Regions from separate parts of the Pantoea sp. Tr-811 genome, predicted to be linked through region 1. Evidence: riboswitches for the same ligand, from Rfam matches in the RefSeq annotation. Region 1 holds a riboswitch; each other region holds the start of a gene.
The links. Region 1 has a riboswitch for cobalamin ahead of cobO (cob(I)yrinic acid a,c-diamide adenosyltransferase). Riboswitches for the same ligand answer to the same signal wherever they lie in the genome.
Positions count from the first base shown of each region.

Region 2: linked by a shared signal. The riboswitch ahead of F3J44_RS18875 (ABC transporter substrate-binding protein) and the one ahead of cobO (cob(I)yrinic acid a,c-diamide adenosyltransferase) in region 1 are both predicted to bind cobalamin.
Region 3: linked by a shared signal. The riboswitch ahead of F3J44_RS18865 (TonB-dependent siderophore receptor) and the one ahead of cobO (cob(I)yrinic acid a,c-diamide adenosyltransferase) in region 1 are both predicted to bind cobalamin.

Region 1 covers NZ_VWXJ01000026.1:10,397-13,663, forward strand. The annotation lists gene F3J44_RS26920 (cobyrinate a,c-diamide synthase) at 1-660, opposite strand, end outside; gene cobO (cob(I)yrinic acid a,c-diamide adenosyltransferase) at 666-1,277, opposite strand; cobalamin riboswitch at 1,396-1,615, opposite strand; gene F3J44_RS26930 (hypothetical protein) at 1,782-2,360, shown strand; gene F3J44_RS26935 (C40 family peptidase) at 2,374-2,907, opposite strand; gene F3J44_RS26940 (C40 family peptidase) at 3,045-3,267, opposite strand, start outside.
Region 2 covers NZ_VWXJ01000012.1:126,893-130,159, reverse strand. The annotation lists gene F3J44_RS18880 (iron ABC transporter permease) at 1-854, opposite strand, end outside; gene F3J44_RS18875 (ABC transporter substrate-binding protein) at 854-1,864, opposite strand; cobalamin riboswitch at 1,972-2,172, opposite strand; gene F3J44_RS18870 (DUF1624 domain-containing protein) at 2,201-3,267, opposite strand, start outside.
Region 3 covers NZ_VWXJ01000012.1:122,751-126,017, forward strand. The annotation lists gene F3J44_RS18855 (GNAT family N-acetyltransferase) at 1-211, shown strand, start outside; gene F3J44_RS18860 (outer membrane beta-barrel protein) at 478-1,224, opposite strand; cobalamin riboswitch at 1,384-1,590, shown strand; gene F3J44_RS18865 (TonB-dependent siderophore receptor) at 1,699-3,267, shown strand, end outside.

The DNA.
Region 1 (3,267 bases):
GGCTACCGGCGGTGGCAGCGCCGCATCGCAACTGGCGCCCAGCGCTTGGGCCGCGGCGTCCAGGCGGGCATCCAGGTCATTCAGTTCACTGGCCTGAACCAGCCCCAGGTGGCGGCTGGGCAGTTCGATACCACGCTCACGCGACAGCCCGCCATACCAACGCAGGCCCTCGGTCAGGCTGCCTTCGAGCAACTGCGCATGGCGCAGGCTGCCGACCCGGTTGGCCAGCACACCGGCGAACGGCAGGTCGGCCTGGTAGCGCGCCAGCCCCAGGGCCAGGGCGCCAAAGGTCTGGGCCATCGCCGTACCGTCGATCACCGCCAGCACCGGCACACCGAAGTGGCGCGCCAGGTCGGCACTGGACGGGGTGCCGTCGAACAACCCCATCACCCCTTCGATAAGAATCAGGTCGGCGTCGGCTGCCGCTTCCCACAGCAGCCGACGGCTTTCCTCGGCGCCAATCATCCACAGGTCGAGCTGGTACACCGGCGCGCCGCTGGCCCGTTCGAGGATCATCGGATCGAGAAAGTCCGGGCCGCACTTGAACACCCGCACCTTGCGCCCGAGGTTGCGGTGCAGGCGTGCCAGGGCGGCGGTGACGGTGGTCTTGCCCTGGCCGGAGGCAGGTGCTGCGATCAGCACTGCCGGGCAGCTGCGCATTTCACTCACAGCTCAACGCCCTTCTGCGCGCGAATACCGGCCTGGAAGGCGTGCTTGAGCATGCCCATTTCAGTCACGGTATCGGCCAGTTCGATCATTTCGGGCTTGGCCGCGCGGCCGGTGACGATGACGTGCTGCATCGGTGGGCGGGCCTGGATGTCGCTCAGCACCTGGTCCAGGTCGAGGTAGCCGTGCTTGAGGGCGATGTTCAGTTCATCGAGCACCACGAACTGCACGCTTGGGTCTTGCAGCAACTGGCGCGAAACCGCCCAGGCAGCTTCGGCAGCGGCGATGTCGCGCTGGCGGTCCTGGGTTTCCCAGGTGAAGCCTTCGCCCATCACGTGGTAGCGCACCTGCTCGGGGAAGCGGCGGAAGAACAGCTCCTCGCCGGTGCTGTTGCGGCCTTTGATGAACTGCACCACGCCGCAGTGCATGCCGTGGCCCAGGGCGCGGGCGAGCATGCCGAAGGCCGAGCTGCTCTTGCCCTTGCCATTGCCGGTGAGCACCAGCAGCAGGCCGCATTCGTTGGGGGAATTGGCAATGCGCTCGTCGATGATCGCCTTCTTGCGCTGCATGCGCGCCAGGTGGCGTTCGTCGCGTTCGGTGGGTTCGCTCATGAAGGGTTCTCCGCAGGCTGGCGCCGCGTGAACAGCGACGGCAGGTAAAAGGCAGGCAAACGGAGAACGCGCAGGAGCAATGGCACAAGCCACGGTGCACCGCGCATCACCCTCCGTGATGCCGTTGGCAGTTTCAGGCCGGTCTCCGGGCTTGTGAGCGGGCCTTGGCCCGGAGCCTGCGCGCCTTCCCAGGGGTTCACCCAGTGGCTGTGCGCAGCTTCGACTCACCTACCGTTGCGGGGGCAGCGCCGGATTCGCGCCTTGTTGGCGGCCACCGGCTTCCCAGTTTCACCCTGCCCAGTGGGGGCTGGCAGGGCACCTGAAACACGCGCGAAGGTTAGAGGGTTGCACCGGGACCGTCAATCGAACCCCGCCGCCGCGCACTGGCAAAAGTGGCCTGGATCAATGGCCGATCCGTCGGCTTGTGCCACACTGAGCAAGGTGATATCACATGGCCATCATTTTCGGCACGACGCTATCACAACGACAACAGGAGTGCGCCGCATGCAAGGCCAGATCATCAACAACCCACGCCTGGAGTTCCTAAGCCCGGTACTGGAGCGCTGGGTCGACTGCATCGACCGTTTCAACCAGTTCAACGGTGATGCCGAAGCGCCCTACTGGCACGGCATCCAGACCAACACCGGAATGCTCGCCGCCGCTGCCTGGCAGGCCGAGCTGGCCACCCTGCAACAGTTTGCCAGCAACAAGCAGCGCGACGAGGGTGAGCTGGAGGGGCGCTGCGACCTGTCGATCTGCAGCGCCGAGGAGGCGCTGTACCTGAGCGTGAGCCAGCGCTGGCCGAAGGTCGCGCGCCTGGACATGGCCGCAGCCCTGCAGGAAACCACCAGCATCGCCCGGCACATGGCCTACGCCAGCCAGTTGCGCGCCGGTGCGCTGTTCATCACCCCGTGGAAAGTTGGCCAACACGCCAGCCCCGAGGAGCTGCAAGACTTGGTGGAAGACCTGCAGAAGCACAACGCCTGCGCCATCGCCTGGTACTTCCCCTATGCCTACCGCAAGCTGCACAACCAGATGGGCCAGTACTACCCCGGCGTGGCGCTGCTGCTCAAGCAGGCGTGAGCCGGGCAGTGTTTCAGCGGTTCTGCGCCAGATTACCCTGCGGGATCACGCGCTTGGCCTGCAGGTAGGCCTTGGACCAATAGCTGTTGGACAGGTAGTCCAGGCGCACCGTGCCGCCGGTGGAAGGCGCATGCACGAAGCGCCCCTCGCCCACGTAGATGCCCGCATGGCTGACCTGTGAACCACCGCCCGTGGCGAAGAACACCAGGTCGCCGGACTGCAGCGCGTTGATGTCCACGGTTGGCGCGCGCATCACGATCATCTCCCGCGTGGAGCGCGGCAGGCTGATGCCGGCCGCGTCGCGGTACACGTAGCCGATCAGGCCGCTGCAATCAAAGCCCGAGTCCGGGGTGTTGCCGCCCCAGCGGTATGGCGTGCCGACCAGGCCAATCGCGCGGATCAGCACGTCGTCTGCCAGGGGCGAGCCTTCGGGTTGGCTATAGGTAATGCGTGGCTGCACCACGGGGGCCGGCGCCGGGGCACGGCTGGAGCAGGCGGCAAGCAGTGCCACCAGGGAAAGGAATGCGAAGCGCGCCATCATCGCCATGGCCAGAACATCCTGTCTGAGACCGCAGGGCCGCAGCCGAAAAAGAGTTGAGAATTTAGATTAGACGCTTTCTGTAAATGCGCACGGCGGCGAGCTTTTTCAGCTACGCCGCCGTGGCAGGGTACATCATTTTGATATCAGTTGCGCGCGATATTGGTGGTCGGCGCCATGGCCAAGGCGCGCTTGGCTTCGATGAAGGTCTTGCTCCAGTAGCGGTCACCGAGGCTGTCGATGCGCACACCGCCGCTGCGGCGGCTGCTGGAGTGGATGAACTGGTTGTCACCCAGGTAGATGCCGGCATGGCTGACGCGGCCACGGCCATTGGTGCTGAAGAACAGCAGGTCACCCGGCTTGAGCTTG
Region 2 (3,267 bases), on a different contig from region 1:
AGGCGGCTATGGCCGGGGCCGAGCAGCAGGCGCAGGGCGTGGGGGATCACCAGGCCGACGAAACCGATGGCGCCGACGATCGACACCATCACTGCCGTCACCAATGCGGCGCAGCTAATCAGCAGCAATTGCGTGCGGCGCACGGCGATGCCCAGCGAGGCGGCCGAATCGGCGCCGAAGGTGAAGGCATCCAGCGCCCGGCGGTGCCACAGGCACACCGCCAAGCCAAACAGGGCCACCGGCAGGGCCAGCCACACCGAGGGCCAGCGCACCCCGCTGAGGTTGCCCAGCAGCCAGAACAAGATACCGCGGGCTTGCTCGGCGGTGGCCGACTTGGTGATGAGAAATGCGGTGAGGGCATTGAACAGCTGCGAACCGGCAATGCCGGCCAGAATCACCTGGGCATTGTTGCTGCTCGGCCCGGCCGCACGGGCCAGTACCAGCACCAGGGCGAACGCTGCCAGCGCGCCGATGAAGGCGCCACCGGACATGCTCAGGGCAACACTGCCCAGGCCCAGCAGGCCAACCAGTACGGCGCCGGTCGAGGCCCCGGCAGACAACCCCAGCAGGTAGGGTTCGGCCAGCGGGTTGCGCAGCAGCGCCTGCAGAATCACCCCACAGGTTGCCAGGCCCGCGCCGCAGGCAGCGGCGACCAGGGCGCGGGTCAGGCGGTAGTTCCAGACGATGCCGGCGTCGATTGGGTCGACCGGGTAGCCCGCTTGCCACAGGTGGTTGGCCAGCACCTGGAAAACCACCTGGGGTGACAGGCTGGTTTCGCCAATGGCGGTGCCTGCGAGCAAGGCGGCAACCAGGGCCAGCAGGGCCAGGGCGCTGTAGGGCAACAGGCGTTTCATCACTGGGCTGCTTTACCGCTGGCAAAGGCCGCAGACAGCGTCTGCAGGCCGCGGAACAGGCGAATGCCGGCCTGCATGGCGTCGGCGTCGAGCACGATGATGCGGTTGTGCTTCACCGCGTCCATGTTGCGCGTGACCGGGTCTTTATGCAGGAATTCGAGCTTTTTCTGGTAATCGTCGGCCGGGAAGCGGCGGCGGTCCATGCGCGCGATGATCAGCCAGGTCGGGTTGGCCTTGGCCAGGGTTTCCCAGCCCACGGTCGGCCATTCTTCGGTCGATTCCACCACGTTGCGCACGCCCAGGGTGCGCAGCATGAAGTCGGCCACGCCTTGGCGGCCGGCAACATAGGGGTCGATGTCGAGGTCGGCGCTGGAGAACCAGAACAGCGCCGAGGTGTTGGCCAGGTCCTTGCCCGCCAGCTGCTGGCGGGCGCTGTCCAGTCGGCCCTTGAGGTCGGCGTTCAGCGCCGCACCGCGGTCTTGCACGTCGAAGATCTCGGCCAGTTGGCTGACGCTCTTGTAGATGCTGTCGACCTGGAAGGCCTGCAAGCGGGTGCCGTCGGCGCCCACCAGGTTGTCCTTGCCTTCGCAGTCCGAGGGCAGCAGGTAGGTGGGGATGTTCAGCTCGCCGAACTGCTCGCGGGTGGCCACCACGCCCTGGGCGCCGACCATCCATTCGAACTGCACGGCCACCAGTTGCGGGCGCTTGCCGACCACGGCCTCGAAGCTTGGGTCGTTGTCGGCCAGGCGCGGCACCTTGGCGTTCACCGCCTGGTACTCGGGCAGCACATTGTTGAACCACAGCGACGTGCCGGCCAGCTTGTCGCCAAGGCCCAGCGCATAGAGCATTTCGGTGCCGGCCTGGCCGATGGTCACGGCACGCTCAGGGGCCTGGGCGAAGGTCTGCGGCACGCCGCAGTTGTCGACGGTCAACGGGTAGTGGGTAGCGGCGGCCTGGGCCAGGCTGGCCAGGCTCAGGCCAGCGAGCAGGGCGGTGGAGCGAAGCAGCATGCGGGTGATCTCCTATCGAATGGTTCTGGTGAGGAACGCACGGACAGGCATCGCCGCGCCTTTGCAGGCGCAAAGGCAACACAGATGGCCATCCCGGACACCCCGCCGGTTGGTGAATGTTTGCCGGCAGGTCTCCTGACTGGTGCGTCACAGCCCGGCTCCGGCCTTCCCGGGCATTGGCCCAGTGGCATCGATGGAGCAGGCTCGGCACCTACAGTTGCGGGGGCAGTTCCGATTGGCGCGCCGTGCAGGCGGGCCCGGGATTCCCTATTAGTTCCGTGGTGGAAACCGGCGGGCCGCATGGTAGACCATCGGGCCGCCGGGCAAAAGCGCAAATCAGAAGTACTTGAGCCAGCGAAGGTCGCGCCGGCGCGCCTTGAGCCGGGCAAACCAGCGCACCGGCAGGTACAACGCCACGGCCAGCAGTACCGCGCTCAGCCATACCGAGGCGATGCTGTCGAAGCCGAAGTAGTCGCCGTGGTTAAGGCCCAGCAGCGCCACGCAGGCCAGGTACAGCAGCTTGAGCACGTACAGGTGCAGCAGGTAGAAGAACATCGGCGCTGCGCCGAACACGGCCAGGGCGCTGATCCAGCGGGCAAGCCCGGCGCGCTCGAAGGCGCGCAGCAACAGCAGGCCGCAGCCCAGGGTCAGGGCCAGGAACAGCAGTGATGGCGGGTACTTGGTGATGTTGAAGAAGCTCATCAGCGTCTGCGTCACGGTCGGGTAGCCGCTCCAGGGGGCTTCGCCATAGCCGTTGTAGATGCGCAGCACCATGAAGCCGAGCAGGGCGATCACCCCGGCCAGCAGCAACCGGTGCTGGCGCTCGCCGGCCTCGCTGCCACGGGCGAACCAAGGGCCGATGCAGTAGCCCAGGGCGATCACGCCGATCCATGGCAGCACCGGGTAGGAGGTGCGCAGGCGCAGGGTGTCGGACACTTCCAGCCAGCCGCGGTCGTGGAGGATTGCCCACGGCACGTGCAGCGCCGATTCCACGCCGAAGTGCAGGCCGTCGAACAGGTTGTGCCCGGCGATGATCGCGGCACCCAGGGCGAACAGGGCGGGGCGTGGCAGCCACACCAGCAGCGACAGGGCGATCATGCTCACGCCGATGGCCCAGATCACTTGCATGTAGACCACGCTCGGTGGCAGCTGGAAGGTCCAGGCGAAGTTGACCAGGGTGAACTCCAGCACCACCAGGAACAGGCCGCGCTTGAACAGGAACGCCGAGACGTCGCTGCGGCCCTGGTATTTCTCGCCGTACAGCCAGGCCGACAGGCCGGTGAGCAGGACGAACACCGGGGCGCACAGGTGGGCCAGGGTACGGCTGGCGAACAGCGACGGTTCGGTGACGTCGATGGTCATCGGGTCGCTGACCTGGCGGTGCAGGAAGAAGGTTTCGCGCA
Region 3 (3,267 bases), on a different contig from region 1:
CAGCAATGAAGTGGCCGTGGCGCTTTGGCACAAGCTGGGCTTCGAAACCGTCGGGCGCTTGCCCAAGGCCTACCGCCATGCACGCCTGGGGTTGGTCGACTGCCTGGTGATGTACAAGTGGTTGGCCGATGAGCCCGTGGTGGAGAAACCACCGCTGCTGATTGGGCGCAAGAACATCGAGGCCCGGGTGTCGCGCCGGCGCGGGCGTTAGCCGGTGAAGGCCCCATCGCGAGCTACGCTCGCTCCTACGAAAAAATCGTAAATATTTGATTTAACTGATATTTCTGTAGGAGCGGGCTTGACCCGCGAAGCAAGCAGCGTGGTGCATGGCACCGGCTACGCCGGTGTTCGCGGGGCAATGTTCCCTGCGCGACAGCGCAGCCCGCAGGGCTGGGTGATCACCTACGGGACTTGCACAATTATCCCGGTAGGAGCGAGCGCAGCTCGCGATCAGGGCCAAACCTGCCTACATCAACCTCAGAAAGCCAGGCCAACCTTGAAGCCAAACTCGTCACGCTTGAGCTTGTTGTTGTCGGCCACGTCCGAGTCTTCATCCAGCTTGTACTCGGTACGGGTGTAGTAAACGCCCGCCTGCACCGGCATGCCGCCCTGCTGGTTCATCAGCAAGGTGACCTCGGCATAGGGGTTGGTGCGGTCTTTCATGTCGACGCTGTCGCTGCCAAAGTCGTCCACCTTCAGCCGCGCGCGGCCATCGATGCTGCGGCGCGCTCCCACTTCCACGCGCAGGGTCGAGGCATCGAACTGGTGGTTGTAGCCAAGCGCAGCCTTGGCGAACGGCGACTTGTAGGTCAGGCGGGTGTCCAGGTCGTTGATCTCGGGTTCGAAACGGGTCCAGCTATAGCCACCGCCCACCGTCACATCGACGAAGTTGCGCGCGTCCAGCGCGGCTCGCCAGCCAAGGTCGAGGTCGGCCTGGGCTTCCTTGAGCTTGTTGTCGTTCTTCTTGCCGTACTTGGCTTCGGCACCGATCTGGTAGATGAAGCCGGACTCGGCCGTCAGCTTGTTGCCGAAGGTGGCAAAGACGCCGCCCTGGCCCAGGTGTTCCTTGTCCGATTCGCTGCCGCCTTCGAACTTGAATTTATCGTAGGCGCCCAGCAGGCCGACGCTGAACAGCGGTTCGGTGCTCGGTGCCGCCGTGGCCAGCAGTGGGCTGGCAAGCAGGGTGGCGAGGCAGGTGTGGCGCAGCAGGTTACGGGCGAGCATGCACGAAGTCTCCATGACGTTGTGTTGAGTGCGAACGTGCGGTTCGAGACTGCGCCAGGCGCAAAAGTTCGAAAAAAAAACCATAAAAACGCACAACCCGGTGATTCATCACATTTTTCCCTGCACGTGCGTATTTGACGTGCTGGCCTTTCGATGCTCAACTGCGCGCCGTTTTCAGGTGTCCTGCGCCGCCGTGCGCAGGGTGAAACGGGAAGCCGGTGCGTCGTGGTCCACGACAAGTCCGGCGCTGCCCCCGCAACGGTAAGCGAGCGATGCCTTCGACACACCACTGTGCGCCAGCATGGGAAGGTGAAGGCCTCATGCCCCTCGCAAGCCCGGAGACCGGCCTGGAACACTACTTGGCAACCCGCGGTGGGCGGGCGCAGGCCGGTACCTGCGTGCGCACCTGCATGTGGGGTACGCCTTTGCGTGTTTTCCACCGGGATGCATTCATTCCTGCAACAGTGGAACGACATGTCCCGATTCATCCAGCTTCACCCTCTGGCGGCCTGCCTGGCCGTCGCCCTCCCGGCCCTGGCCGACGAGCCCGTGCTGGCCCTGCCTGCCACGGCCATTAACGGCAGCCACGACGCACAACGCATCGACCTGGCCACGCCGACCGAGGCCGGCTCGCGGCTGAACCTCAGCGCCCTGGACACCCCAGCCAGCACCACCAGCATCACGGCTGCGCAGATCGAGCAGCGCAACGACCTCACCGTGCAAGACGCCGTCACCCGCTCGCCCGGCATTACCTTCATCGGCAACCCAGGCGATGGCGGCACCGGCCTGTCGGCCCGGGGTTTCACCGGCCACGGCTCGGTGATGACCCTGTTCGATGGCGCACGCCTGTACACCGGCGCCGGCACCCAGACCTTCCCGGTCGACCCGTGGATGGTCGAGCGCATCGACGTAATGCGTGGCCCGGCCTCGGTGCTGTATGGCGAAGGCGCGACCGGCGCGGTGGTCAACGTGATTCCGAAAAAACCGTTCACCGGCGACATTCGCAACCACCTGCGCCTGGGCTACGGTTCCTGGGACCGCCAGCAACTGGGCCTGGACAGCGGCGGCAGCCTCAGCGAACGCCTGAGCTACCGCCTGACCCTGAACCAGCAGGCCGGTAACGGCTGGGTCGACCGCACCGACTCACGCAGCCTGGCCCTGAGCGCCGCGCTGCGCTTCGACGCCAGCGACGACCTGAGCTTCACCCTCGCCCACGAGCGCGGCGATGCGCAACCGGCCAACTACTACGGCACGCCGCTGATCGACGGCCATTACCGCAGCAGCCTGCGCAAGAAGAACTACAACGTCGACAACGACGTGCAGCGTTATCACGACGAGTGGACCCGCCTGACCACCGACTGGGCGATCAACGACCAGCTAAGCGCCAGCAACCAGCTCTACTACATCAAGAGCCGCCGCCACTGGCGCAACGCCGAGAACTACAGCTGGGACCCCGAGCGCGAGCAACTGGAGCGCCAGGGCTACCTGGAAATCCGCCACAACCAGGAGCAGATCGGCGACCGCCAGACCTTCACCTTCGACCACAGCCTGTTCGGCCTTGCCAGCAAGACGCTGGTTGGCGTGGAGTACAACAAGGTGCGCTTCAACGTCGACCGCAGCAACGGCCTGGGCGGCGACTATGTCGACCCGTGGCAACCGACCCCGGGTTGGTTCCAGCGCGACCCAGCAGGCGAACGGCAGACGCTGTCCACCACCCACACCTTCGCCCTGTTCGCCGAGAACCGCCTGCAACTCACCGAGCGCCTGTCGCTGGTAACCGGGGTGCGCCGCGACCAGAACCATATCGACCGCGACAACCTCATCGATGCCAGCCGCAGCGACCGCAGCCTGCAAGGCGGCAACTGGCGTGCCGGGCTGGTGTTCGCCGTCAACGACGCGCTTTCCGTGTATGGCCAGTACTCCACCAGCCAGGACGGCGTGGACAACCTGGTCAGCCTCAGCCCCACGCAGATGCATTTCGACCTGACCGAGGCCAGGCAGACCGAGTTGGGCCTGAAGCAGCGCTTCTGGGAGGGCCGTGGC